DNA from 3 places in the Sporosarcina sp. FSL K6-2383 genome. Region 2 is predicted to be linked to each of the others. Evidence: riboswitches for the same ligand, from Rfam matches in the RefSeq annotation. Region 2 holds a riboswitch; each other region holds the start of a gene.
The links. Region 2 has a riboswitch for cobalamin ahead of metE (5-methyltetrahydropteroyltriglutamate--homocysteine S-methyltransferase). Riboswitches for the same ligand answer to the same signal wherever they lie in the genome.
Positions count from the first base shown of each region.

Region 1: another riboswitch for cobalamin. It lies ahead of MKZ10_RS04205 (ribonucleotide reductase N-terminal alpha domain-containing protein); the one in region 2 lies ahead of metE (5-methyltetrahydropteroyltriglutamate--homocysteine S-methyltransferase).
Region 3: another riboswitch for cobalamin. It lies ahead of MKZ10_RS04855 (ABC transporter substrate-binding protein); the one in region 2 lies ahead of metE (5-methyltetrahydropteroyltriglutamate--homocysteine S-methyltransferase).

Region 1 is NZ_CP152017.1:789,833-794,611, forward strand. It holds gene mdh (malate dehydrogenase) at 1-303, shown strand, start outside; gene MKZ10_RS04205 (ribonucleotide reductase N-terminal alpha domain-containing protein) at 533-2,377, opposite strand; cobalamin riboswitch at 2,590-2,773, opposite strand; gene MKZ10_RS04210 (glycine betaine ABC transporter substrate-binding protein) at 3,008-3,895, opposite strand; gene MKZ10_RS04215 (ABC transporter permease) at 3,898-4,551, opposite strand; gene MKZ10_RS04220 (betaine/proline/choline family ABC transporter ATP-binding protein) at 4,548-4,779, opposite strand, start outside.
Region 2 is NZ_CP152017.1:2,992,487-2,997,265, reverse strand. It holds gene metE (5-methyltetrahydropteroyltriglutamate--homocysteine S-methyltransferase) at 1-2,115, opposite strand, end outside; cobalamin riboswitch at 2,258-2,406, opposite strand; gene MKZ10_RS14970 (ABC transporter substrate-binding protein) at 2,845-3,840, shown strand; gene MKZ10_RS14965 (proline/glycine betaine ABC transporter permease) at 3,916-4,776, shown strand; gene MKZ10_RS14960 (glycine betaine/L-proline ABC transporter ATP-binding protein) at 4,773-4,779, shown strand, end outside.
Region 3 is NZ_CP152017.1:926,285-931,063, reverse strand. It holds gene MKZ10_RS04865 (adenosylcobinamide amidohydrolase) at 1-331, opposite strand, end outside; gene MKZ10_RS04860 (iron ABC transporter permease) at 333-1,328, opposite strand; gene MKZ10_RS04855 (ABC transporter substrate-binding protein) at 1,321-2,286, opposite strand; cobalamin riboswitch at 2,404-2,557, opposite strand; gene argS (arginine--tRNA ligase) at 2,828-4,495, opposite strand; gene MKZ10_RS04845 (DUF1934 domain-containing protein) at 4,492-4,779, opposite strand, start outside.

The sequences.
Region 1 (4,779 bases), 1.5 Mb from region 2:
ACAAGAAAAGGTGGAGGAGAAATTGTTTCCTTACTTGGCAATGGAAGTGCTTACTATGCACCGGCCGCTTCACTCGTCGAAATGGCAGAAGCCATTATTAAGGATAAAAAGAGGATATTGCCCTCGATTGCTTATTTGGAGGGTGAATACGGCTACAATGGGCTATATTTAGGCGTTCCTACTGTGATTGGTGGCAATGGTATCGAAAGTATCATTGAGCTTCCGTTGACAAATGAAGAGCAGACAGCGCTGGATAAGTCGGCAGAGGCAGTTCGTTCAGTCATTGACATTTGCAATCGTTAAAAATAGGGTGAGCAGCTACTATGTGTAGTTGCTCACCTTTTTTATCTTCATTCAGCAGAAGACCCCTGCTGAATGAAGATAAAGCCTCCGGCGGATGTCACAGATTTTGAAGGGAGTAAGAAGGTAACCTAAGTTCGCTGCGTCCTGCGGCAACGGTTCCATGACCAGCCTCGTGCTGGCCCCAATATCAATTCAAAATCCGGACGCAATCACGCCGAGGCGTGATTGATTAAAATGAAATCGCCGTATTTAAAAAGTATGGGGAATTCGTATGTGCATGGATAGAGCCTGTCATCTTCAGACCGCTATTCCAAGCGCTTACATGCAGGACTAGTAATTCAGCCGCTTGAATTGTATTTGGTACGTACAGGTTGAGTGAAATACATTGATCGATATGGCGTTGACGGGCTGCATTTTGCTTCAAAGTCCATTGTTGGTCGATGAAGTATCCTGATTTATAAAACCAACGTGTTTCTGGGCTTAAATCTGGAGCAATGATTGGAATGCTACTGTCTAGTTGTTCATCTAGATAGCACTTTTGAATAATAGGCTCAATTCCGATGGTACTAGCCGCTAGGGTCGCTGTCGATGAAAGGGATGCTATTGCCGTCATAGAGGCGTTCCGTATACCGTTTAACGCAACATTGGCACGAAGTCTCTGCCATGACTTTGAAAGGTATCCCCTATCTTCAAAATATGCTCCGTTATACCAATCTGATTCTTTGAATAAAGGATAAGCCCCTTTTTCTTTCGCGAGCTCCATCGAAGCGGAAATCGTTAAATAGGCGATATTCTCGTATAATTCATCGGCAAACTCTACTGCTTCCACAGACTCCCAACGAATTTTATTTAAGGCAAGCAAGTGATGCCAGCCTGTTGTACCTAGCAGTAGACCACGATTGTGTACGTCTTTTGGCATTGACTGTGCGTTTAAATCAATGGCATTGTCGAGCATGCGCACCTGAATCGTAATGAGACGCTCCAATACACCAGCAGGAACTGCACGTCCAAGGTTGATGGACGAGTGGATACTTTGATTTGGATGTAAGGCATCGTTTACTGCTGCATATTTGTTCGTCTTTTTTCGATTGATCTCATCTTTATAAACTAGATGGGGAAAGCCAGTTGTTAGTTGGCTATGCATGATCTGCTTCATAAGGTCGATAGCGAAAATGGTCTTTTTGCTAAGTTTCGGATGCTGCACACATGCCATGTATTTTTCACGAAATGAGCCTGCCCCCTTCTTTTCATCATAAAAATCCTCAAGGGAATAGCCCATGACAGCCTGCACCTCATGTGGGTCAAATAAATGCCAATTGCCACGTGATTCAACTTGTTCCATAAATAAGTCAGGGATATAGACAACTTTGTCGTCGATCGTACTGTCAAGGAACTTAGTAATATCTATGTGGTAGACAGCTAGGTAGCTGGTAAACGTTGTTGGCTTGTTATTATTTTGTTTTTGAAGTTTTCCAGCGTTCAGCAAGGTTGGCAATTCGACGGTCATATATAAATGACTCATTGCCCAGTAGGCTTCCGCTATTTTTTTAAGCCGTTTTTCTGTTTCATTTTGCATAAGGATCATTGCGATGATGAGCCATCGTTCCTGGGGTAGTTCAACAGGTTCATTGTCAGCATCCCTCGTAATATAGTTACTCATCATCATTTGCAAGGCGCTATACGTGAATAATTTGTCTCTTTCTGGGGTGATTAGGTTCCCGATAAGCCGAAGTTCTTCTTGTGAATAGCGTTCAACTAAAATCGGGTCGTACAAACCAAGTGTCACTAATCGAGTAGTATGTGCCGCGAAATCTGTGTAGATGTTCGAGTGACGCTGCTTGGCATAGAGGTCATGAAGATGAATTCGTGCTGCGATAAAGGTCCAGTGTGGTTCGTGCTCATTTAATTGGCTGAGCGAGTGTGAAATCATTGACTGTGACCAGTCTACGTAGCTACCGTTAGGGAATTTTTTGATCCATAATGTACTTGCTTCCAATAAAGAGGCTACTGCCTTCGTACCAAAATCCAAGGATAATTTAGTTAATAAATCGAGATGTTTTGTTTGCATAGACATTATTTGTCTCCTTCCATGATTTATGTTTGGAATCAAGCTGATCTCGCTTTTCAAAACAAAAAAGCGATAGTTCTACCTTTTCGGTAGAGCCATCGCTCATGGATTATTCGTTGGAAACAGAATAGGACCGCACACATCATTTGATTTAGTCGTATAACGACGGATTGATGGTAGGAACCTGCTCGCTTCCACCTCTCAACCCCCGAAGAAAGTGTCGCATAACGATGGAGGGCAGGTCTTCTGGCTCGCGCTTCATTCTTCCAGCCAGCCTTCCCATGGATTTACTCCACAGTGGCTTTTTTGGCGGTCGTCAGCGCTTACAGTTGCGGGGACAGCTCCGGATTTTCCCGGATTCCCTTTTAAACCGATATCGGTACCCATTCATCGTTCAAAAGTATATAGTGTGTACAATTTACTAACTTAACACTAGCATGTAGTGGGCAAAACGTAAAGCAAGAAGGCGATATTTTGCGTGGCGGTCATAACCTCATGTGAGACGGTCATAAAGTGGCTCGTGGCGGTCATAAACAACTTCAAGACGGTCATAACGTGGCTTATGCCGGTCATAACGTCAAAACGCCGTGCAAAAACCGCATCTCTCGCTTGCGGAGAGGTGCGGTTTCGCATTCATCATTCTTCCATTAACCCTGACTCAATAAGGAACTGCTGTGCAACTTTCTCCACCATCATTCCCTCATTATCCACTTTAGCATTCATCTTCTGCATTGCTTCTTCGTCAATCATGTCTGCCAGTTGCTCGAGTACTTCTTCAATCTCAGGGTACTCCACTAATGTTTCTTTTCGTACAAGGGGCAGTGCATGGTAAGGCGGAAAGTAGGATTTATCATCCTCTAGCACACGTAAGTCGTAATCTTGTAACTGACCGTCTGTCGTGTACGAGTTAATGACGTCTACTTCATGAGCGCCGATGGAACGATACATGATGCCGTGATCCATTCCTTTGACGTCTTTGAATTTCAATCCATATTCTTCCTGGAATCCAGGCAAGCCATCTGGACGGTCGATAAATTCAAAGACAGCACCGAGTATAAAGTCTTCCGAGACATTAGCGAAGTCACTGAATGTCTTGACGCCAAGTTCCTCGGCTCTTGATTCATCTAACGCTAATGTGTACGTATTATTGAAGCCGAATGTGTCGAAGGCGATAATGCCATCTTCATTGACTAGTCGTTTGGTAGTCGCCAGTGTCTCCTCGGCTGTGCCTGGGTCTTCGTGATAATAGTTAACGACAATCGTTCCCGTGTAATCGGGTACGACATCGATTAGGCCGTTCAGCATAGCGTTCCAAACGACGTTGGAGCCGCCGAGATTTTCTTTGTAAACGACTTCGATATCTGTTTTATTTTCAATCAATTGCCCCATGACATGTGACAAAATGATACTTTCTGTATTATTCCGAGAGCCTAGTGTTAGTGAATCTTTTTCGATGAAAATACAGCCTGACAGCATACTTGCAATAAGGCCTACCAACATCAATACAATAAATTTATTTTTCATACTTACTTCAATCCTTCCGGCGTCGTCCATTTTTCAAACGCACCGAAGAGTGTTTCTAGTACAATTGCAAGAAGTGCTGCTGGAATTGCACCAAGTAAAATCAAACCATCAATGCCGCGCGTAATTCCAAGGAAAATGAAATCTCCGAGTCCGCCTGCACCGATAAATGCAGCAAGCGTTGCTGTACCTACGTTAATGACAGCTGCAGTTCGAATGCCGGCCATGATAACTGGAAGCGCAAGTGGCAGTTCCACTTTGAATAGAATTTGCATACTTGTCATACCCATCCCTTTTGCCGCTTCGGTTGTCGCTTTATCAACGTCTTTAATGCCGGCATACGTGTTGCGGATAATCGGTAACAAGGAATATAGGAATAGGGCAGCGATTGCTGTTTTGACACCAATCCCGAAAATGGGAATCATGAAACCGAGTAGTGCAAGGCTTGGAATGGTTTGCATAACGCCAGCACCACCAAGTACGACGGTTGTCAGTTTTGGAACCCGTGTAATCAAAATACCAAGTGTAATTCCAAGAGCAATGGCAATGAGCATTGAGAAGAATACGAGCTGAATATGGACAGACGTTGCTTCAAGTACCTCTTCCCAGCGCATTTGTGATTGTTGGACAAGTTGTTGCCAAATTGTTAAGTTATTCATTGGCTTTCCTCCGTTTCCGTCCACTGGCTGGACATAGCGGATAGCAGTGAACCTCGTGTTACGACGCCTAATACTTTTTGATGACTACCGACAATCGGAATAATACCAAAAGGCGCGTTGTCCATCATAATGATGGCGTCTTTAGCAGTAGCTGTATCTGTTAAGAAGGGTTCTCGTGGCCCCATAATTTCGTCAATCGTTTTAATAGTATCTAGCTTTTTAATCAAA
Region 2 (4,779 bases):
TTCAGGAACTCGTGGACTATGGATATCATAGACGCCAAGACCGATGCCTTTATCGTATGAGAAGTCGTTGAAGGCGGAAACGAGATCACCGTGGCTTCGTGATGTTTCAATAGAAATAACGTCTGCATCAAGTCCGCTGATGGAGTCGATGAAGTCATTGAATTCACAGTAGCACATATGCGTATGAATTTGCGTTGTATCTTGTACGGACGCTGTTGCTAGTCTGAATGCGTTGATAGCCCATTCTAGATAGTCACTCCACTCCGATTTTTTAAGTGGCAAGCCTTCACGCAGAGCAGGTTCGTCGACTTGAATGATGTGGATACCGGCAGCCTCCAGTGCTTCAACCTCTTTACGCAATGCAAGCGCAATCTGATACGTGACGTCTTTCCGTGAAATATCGTCGCGTACAAATGACCAATTCAAAATAGTGACAGGCCCTGTCAGCATTCCCTTCATCGGTTTGTCCGTCAAGGATTGAGCATAGACTGATTCCTCCACTGTCATCGGATCGATGAATGTCACATCACCGTAAATAACTGGTGGTTTAACACAGCGAGAGCCATAGGAAACGACCCAAGCCTTTTCAGTGAAGACAAAGCCGCCCAATTTCTCTCCGAAATACTCAACCATATCTGTCCGTTCGAATTCACCGTGAACGAAGACATCCAGTCCAATATCCTCTTGAATATCAATCCACTGTTTGATTTCATCACGTACGAAATCGCGATATTGTGCATCTGTTGATTCACCTTTACGCCATTTTGTCCGTGCGCGACGAACTTCTGGTGTTTGCGGGAAGCTACCAATTGTGGTTGTCGGTAGCAGAGGCAAATTGAATGTTTCTCGTTGTTTGTCGCGACGTTCCTTAAATGGAGAATTTCGTTTACTATCTTGTTCTCCGATGTTTTGTACGGATGCCAACAAATCAGGGTGATTTCTTGCAGGCAAGTCCGCAAGATTTTGACGGGCAGTTATACTTTCTACCACTGCATCAGTAATAGCTTGCTTACCTTCACGTACGCCTTTTGCTAGTGTTGTGACCTCCACAAGTTTTTCATCTGCAAAAGCGAGCGCAGCTTTAATCGTTGCGTCTAGCTTTACCTCAGATTGTACCGTGACGGGAACGTGAAGTAGACTGCTTGAAGACTGTACCCAAATGCGATCCACTGGCACAAGTTGTGTTAATGTATCGAGTAATGCTACTTTTTCCCGCAAATCAGCACGCCAGATATTGCGTCCATCGATTAAACCAGCCGCAAGTACTTTATCCGCCGGGAATCCGTGTGCTTGCAAATGTTCAAGGTTTTTCTCAGCACCTTGTGCAAAGTCAAGGCCAATCCCTGCAACAGGAAGGGCAACAACCTCTTCATAATGCTCAATGGCCTCAAAATATGTTTGTAATAGAATGTTGGCATTTGGAGCTTCGACGCTTAGTTGTTTGTAAATTTCAGTAACTGTTTGAATATCTTCTTTCGTTAGAGATGTGGAAAGAATAGGTTCTTCAAGCTGAATCCATTGCGCTCCTGCCTCTGCTAATTCGTTCAAAATTCGGCTATATAGAGGAACTAATTGCAAAATGAACGCTGGAATATCTTTTTTCGCATAGCCTTTTGATAGCTTTAAAAACGTATACGGTCCGATTAAGACAGGTTTACCGTCAATGTCTAATTTTTCTTTCGCCTCCAGATAGGCAGTAAGGGGTTTGTTCTCTGTTAATACTAGTTTTTTCTTGCTATATTCAGGAACGATATAATGGTAGTTCGCATTAAACCATTTAGTCATTTCTGAGGCAACAGCCCCATCATTACCACGTGCAATGGAGAAATACGTTGCAAGCGATACATCACCGCCAGACCAGTTAAAGCGTTCAGGAATCATACCAAACATGACAGCCGTATCGAGCATCCTATCGTACAAAGTGAAATCACCGACAGCAATAAGGTCGATTCCTGCGTCTTTTTGTTTTTGAAGACGTTCTAGACGAAGTTTTTCAATTTCCTCGAGGAATAGACCTTCCTCCAATTTCCCAGCCCAAAAGGCTTCGAGTGCTTTTTTCCATTCTCTATTGCCCCCGATATAGGGGTATCCAACCGTACTACTGACAATTGACAAATCGTTTCGTCTCCTCTTTTTGTGAAGTAACGAAGTGTTTAAATAAGGAAACAAAAAAACACTTCTAACGAAGGTTAGAAATGTTTACGCAGAATATAAATAGAGATGCGTTGTCATCCTAACACTCCCTATCGACCGTAGGGTAGAGCGTCGCAAAAAAGGCAGTTATCTGGCTTCAGCAAATTTACTGTTACAGTGGCGGGACCGCGCCGGATTATGGTTTCACCGGCTTCACTTTTAAGATCTGACAAAAGCATGTGTTATCAGACCACCTATTTCTATTGCTTTACTATGGAATTGTCGATGTATTCAAAGTTATCACGTATCTACTGTTCTGTCAAACTGAATACAAAGGATTGTCAAATGTTCCGAATGTATGAAAAACAATCAAGGTATCAACAAGTTAGGTGGCAAGTTGGCAGGTATGATTCTACAATAAATTTATATCTATGTTTCCCTTTTTGTATAAATATATTAAATGATTCACTCGTAAATTTAACTATTTTTATAATGATTTTAACTGTATTATTGCCAGCAAATTGCCGATGTGGGTTTGCAATGACTTGGAAACTCCTGTATTATTAAAAACTATAAATTAGACAGATAGATTTTTTTGAGGTTTCCCTATTCAGTTTTGGGGGAATAGGAGCCACGATAAACCAAACAGTTAGGGGGAAGTATGTTTATAACGTCTAATTTAAAAAAGATGAAAAGGGGTAACAATTTCTAATGAAAAAAATTACGATCTTTCTCTCAATTTGTATGCTTTTAATTCTTTCCGCGTGTAGTGGGGAGACAAGTAAAGACAGTATTAAAGTAATCCAATTTGCTGATGCCGGTTGGGATAGCATTCGTGTCCACAATAGTATTGCCCAACTCATTGTTGAGGAAGGCTATGGTTATGACACAGAAGTAACAAGTGGTACGACGGCTGCAACAGTTCAGTCATTGGAGAAAGGGGATATTAATGTCTATATGGAATTATGGACAGATAATATCAAAGAAGTTTATGAGGCAGCAATTGAAAAAGGAAATATTGTTAATGTCTCTACTAACTTCGCCGACAATTCACAGGGGTTATACGTACCGACATATGTCATTGAAGGGGATGCAGAAAGAGGGATTGAGCCAATCGCACCGGATTTAAAAACGGTTGAAGATTTAGCGAAGTATCCCGAAATTTTCCAAGATCCAGAAGATAAAAGTAAAGGACGTATTATTGGTGCTCCCTCTAGTTGGACGGTTAGTGAACATCTAGAAACGAAGTTGCAAACGTACGGCTTGGATGAGCAGTATAATTATTTGGCACCAGGATCAGATTCTGCAATTGTGGCATCACTAGTAGGTGCTTACAAAGAAGGTGAACCATGGATAGGGTATTATTGGTCTCCGACGTGGGTGACTGCAAGTTACGACTTAACATTACTTGCTGATAATCCATATGATGAAACTGTTTGGGAAGAAACTAAGGGAACTGAATTCCCACCTAATGATGTTGTGATTGCAGTCCATAAGGATTTCCCAACTCAGGCGAAGGATGTTGTTGACTTCTTAAGTAATTATGAAACAAGCAATGAATTGACTGAGCAGGCACTTGACTACATGAATGAAGCTGACGCTGAACCTGCAGAGGCGGCTAAATGGTGGATGCAAGAACATGAAGAGATTTGGATAACGTGGGTACCAAGTGACGTAGCTGAAAAAGTGAAAAAAGCTTTACAGTAATAATACTTTATCCAATTTACCCAACGAAAAAAGAAAGAGGTGAGGAAGCGGCTGTCTGTTGAACAGTCCAAACTTATGATTGAATTTCCCAATATACGCATACCGATCGGTAATGGTGTGGAAAAGTTCATAGATTTTTTAGCACAAAACTTTAGTGCATTTTTCGACTTCGTTTTTGTCATTGCTTCAACTACAATTAAGGGGCTTGAATCGGCACTTCTTTCAATTCCGTGGTGGGTATTTATCATCATCATTTTTGTATTGGGATGGTATTTTACTTCTATATACGGGGGACTACTATTCTCCTTTTTTATTTTCCTTATTGGTACATTTGATTTGTGGCCAGAAACAATGACTACCATATCAATTGTGTTAATCTCCGTATTGCTCTCCCTTGCAATTGGTATACCACTGGGCATTTTGACTGCCTTCAGTAAAGTGATGTCTGCTTTTATGCGTCCGATATTAGATGCGATGCAGACCATGCCAAGTTTTGTTTATTTGATCCCTGTTATTTTCTTTTTTCCGTTAGGAAATGTACCAGCAGTGATTGCAACAATTATTTACGCACTTCCCCCTGTCATTCGCTTGACGGAGTTAGGAATTCGTAATGTCGATGAGGAAGTGGTGGAATCCGCTCAATCTTTTGGTTCTTCGACAATGCAAATGCTAGTTAAGGTGCAATTACCGCAAGCGCTTCCAACAATTATGGCAGGCATTAACCAAACGACAATGATGGCTTTAGCAATGGCAGTTGTTGGGTCGATGGTAGGTGCACAAGGACTCGGTGAACGAGTACTCTATGCCATTAATCGAATTGATATTTCACTGGGTTTTGAAGCGGGAATTAGTATTGTTTTCTTAGCTATTATTATTGACCGCATTACCGGTGGAATAGCTGAGCGCCTTCAGAGAAATAGGAGGAATGCAGCATGACCG
Region 3 (4,779 bases), 1.6 Mb from region 2:
AAGACGAAAAAAGTCCAGACTGGTGTGGATACCTGCCGAGCGAGACAGTTTCATGGACGGAATGCGAAAAGGCATGGGCATGGAGCTGTGGTAAAACAGCTACCTTTCTAGCAAATTCCTTTTGTGAATAATCGGACGCCTGTTGACCGTCAATGACAACAGAACCCTCCTGCTTCGGAAGAATACCCGAAATCAGCTTTAACAGCGTTGATTTCCCACTACCATTCGGTCCTAAAATACCTAAGACCTCACCTTTCTTAACCGAAAATGTGACAGACTTTACGATAGGGTCCTTGCCGTAGCCACCTGTTAAGTTATCCACTTGCAGCATGTCACATAGCCCCTCTCCTGCGTTGTTTATAAAATATCAATGCAAATACCGGCGCACCGATAAATGCCGTAATGACACCAACTGGTAATTCCGTTGGCGAAATAATCGTCCGTGCGATCAGATCACAAATAATAAGTAATGATGCACCGTTCAAAAACGATAATGTTAATAAATGACGGTGATCTGCCCCCCATAGGAGACGTGTCATATGCGGGACAACAAGTCCTACAAAGCCAATTGTACCAGAGACAGCGACTGCCGCACCGGTCAAAATAGATCCGCCGATTAAAATCATAAACTTCCGACGTCTGACATTGACGCCTAAATGATGCGCACGTTCTTCGCCAAACAGCATAGCATTTAATTCACGGCGACATAGCCACAACATCATGGAGCCAATAATAACAAACGGCAAGATCATCGTGACATAATTCCAGCCGCGCATGGACACGCTGCCAAGCAACCAGCCGATAATTTGGCGCAGTTCTTCCCCTGTCAGCGCAATCATCAGCGATAGTACTGAGCCTAAAAATGAACCGAAGATAATACCTGTCAGAATAATGGTTTCCATCGTCATCGAATGGTCGACAAGACGAGCAAAGCCCAATACAAGGAACATTGTCAGTGCCGCACCAACCATACTAAAAATGGGTAGCGTATAAGTGCCCAAAACCGGAATGGAAATACCGAAAAAAAGCGTCATCACAGCGCCGACAGAGGCGCCGGATGACACTCCGAGGGTGTATGGATCAGCGAGCGGATTTTTGAGTAGCCCTTGAAAAGCAGCTCCTGCAATCGCCAGCGACGCACCGACAAGTCCTGCCAATACGACGCGCGGCATACGAATCTTCCATAGGATGTTTGTAGCCTTCTCATCCACTCCCGAACTCCATAACGTACTAATCGGTATATTCACAGAACCGATTGATACACCGAGCCAGACCACCGCCAGGAGCGTGGCGATGGATACGATGTAGGCGACACTAGATTTATTCATCAAACGCCTCTGGATAGATGGCTTTTGCTATTTCTTCCAAGCCTTCTGCAAGACGTGGGCCTGTGCGACTTGTCTTGTTTTCATTCACTTGAACAACTGCTTGGTTTTTGATAGCCGTAATGGAATCAAAGCCATCACGTTTATAAACATCTTCGACAGCTGTATCGATATAGTCATACATCACAACGATGACATCAGGATTGCGGTTAACGATTTCTTCCGGATCCATTATGAACCAATCTTCTTGGTCTGCGGCAATATTTTCTGCTCCCACCATTTCAAGGATTTGATTCATAAACGTATTGTTACCTGGTGTATAAATTTCTGGAGCTGGGGTTGTTTCAACAAAGACTGTTTTTTCATTGTCGACTGACGCTAGTTTAGCTGTCACTTCTTCAACTTTCACTTTCATGTCAGCAACAATTTTTTCAGCTTCTGCTGTTTTACCTGTTGCTTGTCCGATTGTTACAATCGTCCCGTATGTTTCTTCGAAGTCCAGTGCATTTTTCACAACGAATACAGATACGCCTGCATCACGGAGTTGTTGTAGACCATTTTCGCCTGCACCTAGCCCCGACTCATGTGCAAAAACAATTTCCGGGTCCATGGCAATGATTTTTTCAACGTCAAATTGCATACTACCGATTTTCTCTTTGGCCAATGCTTCTTCTGGGTAATCATCATAATCATTGACACCAATAATTTCAGTTGCAAGTCCAAGTGCAAATAGTATTTCCGTATTGCTTGGAGTCATAGAAACGATTGTTGCAGGTGCTTTTTCAAATAGTATTTCATTGCCTACTGCATCCGTTAATGTTACTGGAAATGCTGCTTCAACAACGTCTTCTTGTGCTGTTGCATTTACTTCCGGCTTATCATCTGTTGCAGTTGTCCCACATGCAGCGAGTAAAAACACTGCTAGTATTGACGTCAGCCATAATCGCCATATTTTTTTCATAGTGTTTCCCTCCAGTACTGTTCTAAATAAAAATCCCCCGTATGAGTACGGAGGATTGTTTAGTAAAAATGCGGTCGCATAGATGCACCGATTTCCACCAAACCTATCCGCGTAGGCTATCGGGTTGTTCATAAAGGCAGGTCTCCTGGCTCGTGTTCACATCGCTTCGCAATGTACTCACACATACAGTGGCGGGACCGCGTCGGCATTGAACCGACTTCCCTTTTAACCTCGTCTTTGATGGCGAGGCACCTTTATGTTTAGCTATGTAATTTTGTACATCTTTTAGTATACTACAAGTTTTCGTGGTGTCGAGAGGGGTGTAGATTTTACGATTACTGAACCTCGTGTGGATAAGCCATTTTTACTCCATTGAATGTGCCAGTGACTGGACACAGGATGTGGAGTGGGTATTTTTTTTGCTTGCATTCAATCTGCATTCGCTTGCACTCGTTTAGTGTTTGCTTGCAAACTGTGACCTTTTCCCTAACTAAAAGCGCCACACCAAGATGAATTCATCTTAGTCTGGCGCTTAAACGGATTACATTTTCTCCGGTGCAGAAACACCAATCAGTTTCAATGCATTTGCAATGGTCGTGCGTGTTGCCGTAATAAGTGCAAGTCTTGCTTCTGACAAGTCGCGATTCTCGAGGTCCAATACTTTTTCTGCATTGTAGAAACTATGGAATGTTGCAGCCAATTCTTGGATATACGTTGCGAGGCGATGTGGTATACGCATTCTTGCAGCGTCACTGACCACTTTCGGGAAATCTCCAATTTTCTTTAGTAATTCCAATTCTTTTTCAGCTTGCAATAAAGAAACATTATCCACAGACGCAGAAAGTCCTGTTTCATTGGCTTGTCGCAAAATCGAAGAGATTCGTGCATGTGCATATTGTGCATAATACACCGGGTTTTCATTGGATTGAGAAATGGCTAAGTCCAGGTCGAAATCCATTTGCGAATCGCCTGAACGCATGGCGAAGAAATAACGAACTGCATCAAGACCAACATCTTCCACAAGTTCTCGTAAAGTAACTGCTTTCCCTGTACGCTTACTCATTTTGAACTTTTCGCCATCTTTATATAACTGCACCATTTGTGCTACGTTTACTTCCAACGTATCACGGTCATAGCCAAGTGCTTCAATTGCGGCTTTCATACGAGGAATATAGCCGTGGTGATCGGCACCCCAAATGTTAATCAGCTTATCGAAGCCACGGAATAATTTATCTTCATGATAGGCGATATCCGGCAATAAATACGTGTATGTGCCGTCGTTTTTAATAAGTACACGATCTTTATCGTCCCCGAATGTCGTAGAGCGGAACCATGTTGCGCCATCTTCTTCAAAAACGTGACCGTTTGCACGTAGCTTGTCGAGTGCTACATCGATTTTACCATTTTCATATAATGATGTTTCTGAGAACCAAACATCGAATGATACGCGGAAATCAGCCAAGTCTTTCTTCAGTTTTGCCAATTCAAAATCAAGTCCGTGCTTACGGAAATAGTCAAAACGTTCTTGTTCAGAAACATTGACGAATTTATCACCGAATTCTTTCGCAAGCTCTTCTCCAATTCCAATAATGTCTTTTCCATGGTAGCCGTCTTCTGGCATTTTTGTGTCCAAACCAAGCGCTTGGAAATAACGTGCTTCAATTGAGTAAGCAAGGTTATTGATTTGATTGCCGGCGTCGTTAATATAGTATTCACGCGCGACATCATAACCAGCAAAATCAAGGACATTACTCAAGGAATCGCCAAGTGATGCACCACGTGCGTGCCCTAAATGAAGATCGCCAGTCGGGTTAGCTGAAACAAACTCGACTTGAATTTTTTCATTTGCCCCAGAAGTTGAACGACCATAATTTTCACTTTGCTCAAGAACTGTCTTAACGATATCCCCTAAGTAATCCGTTGCCAATTTAATATTCATGAATCCAGGACCTGCAATATCAACGGATTCAATAGATGTCCCGGATGTATCTAACTGTTCAAGAATCGCTTCTGCAATAGCACGGGGTGGTTTTTTCGCCAATTTTGTGAGCTGCATCGCAATGTTTGTCGCGTAATCTCCATTGTCTTTACTTTTTGGTGTTTCCAGCATAATTTCCGGTATCGCTGCCTCTTCTACAAGCTCAGCCGCAATAACCGCTGCGCGCAATGCCGATTTTACTTCTTGTTGAATTTGTTCTACTGCGTTCATATTGTTCCCTCCGTATATGTAATGGTCAATTCGTATATGCCAAGTAAAGATCCTTCCGCATATAGCTCGTAGGCTACGTGGAAACGTCCGGCTTGTTCATTAAATTCAAGTAGAGTTGTTTTGACAAGTAAATTAAATGATGCCGGACCATTGCCATAATTCCCCAGCCGCTCACCGTTTGAAATGAAAGGCAACCGCATCGTCACTGCGCCACTACGGAATATCAGTGCGTCCTCCGCACCCATTTTGACCGTTGTCAAAACGAGTTGACCATTTTGTTGCTC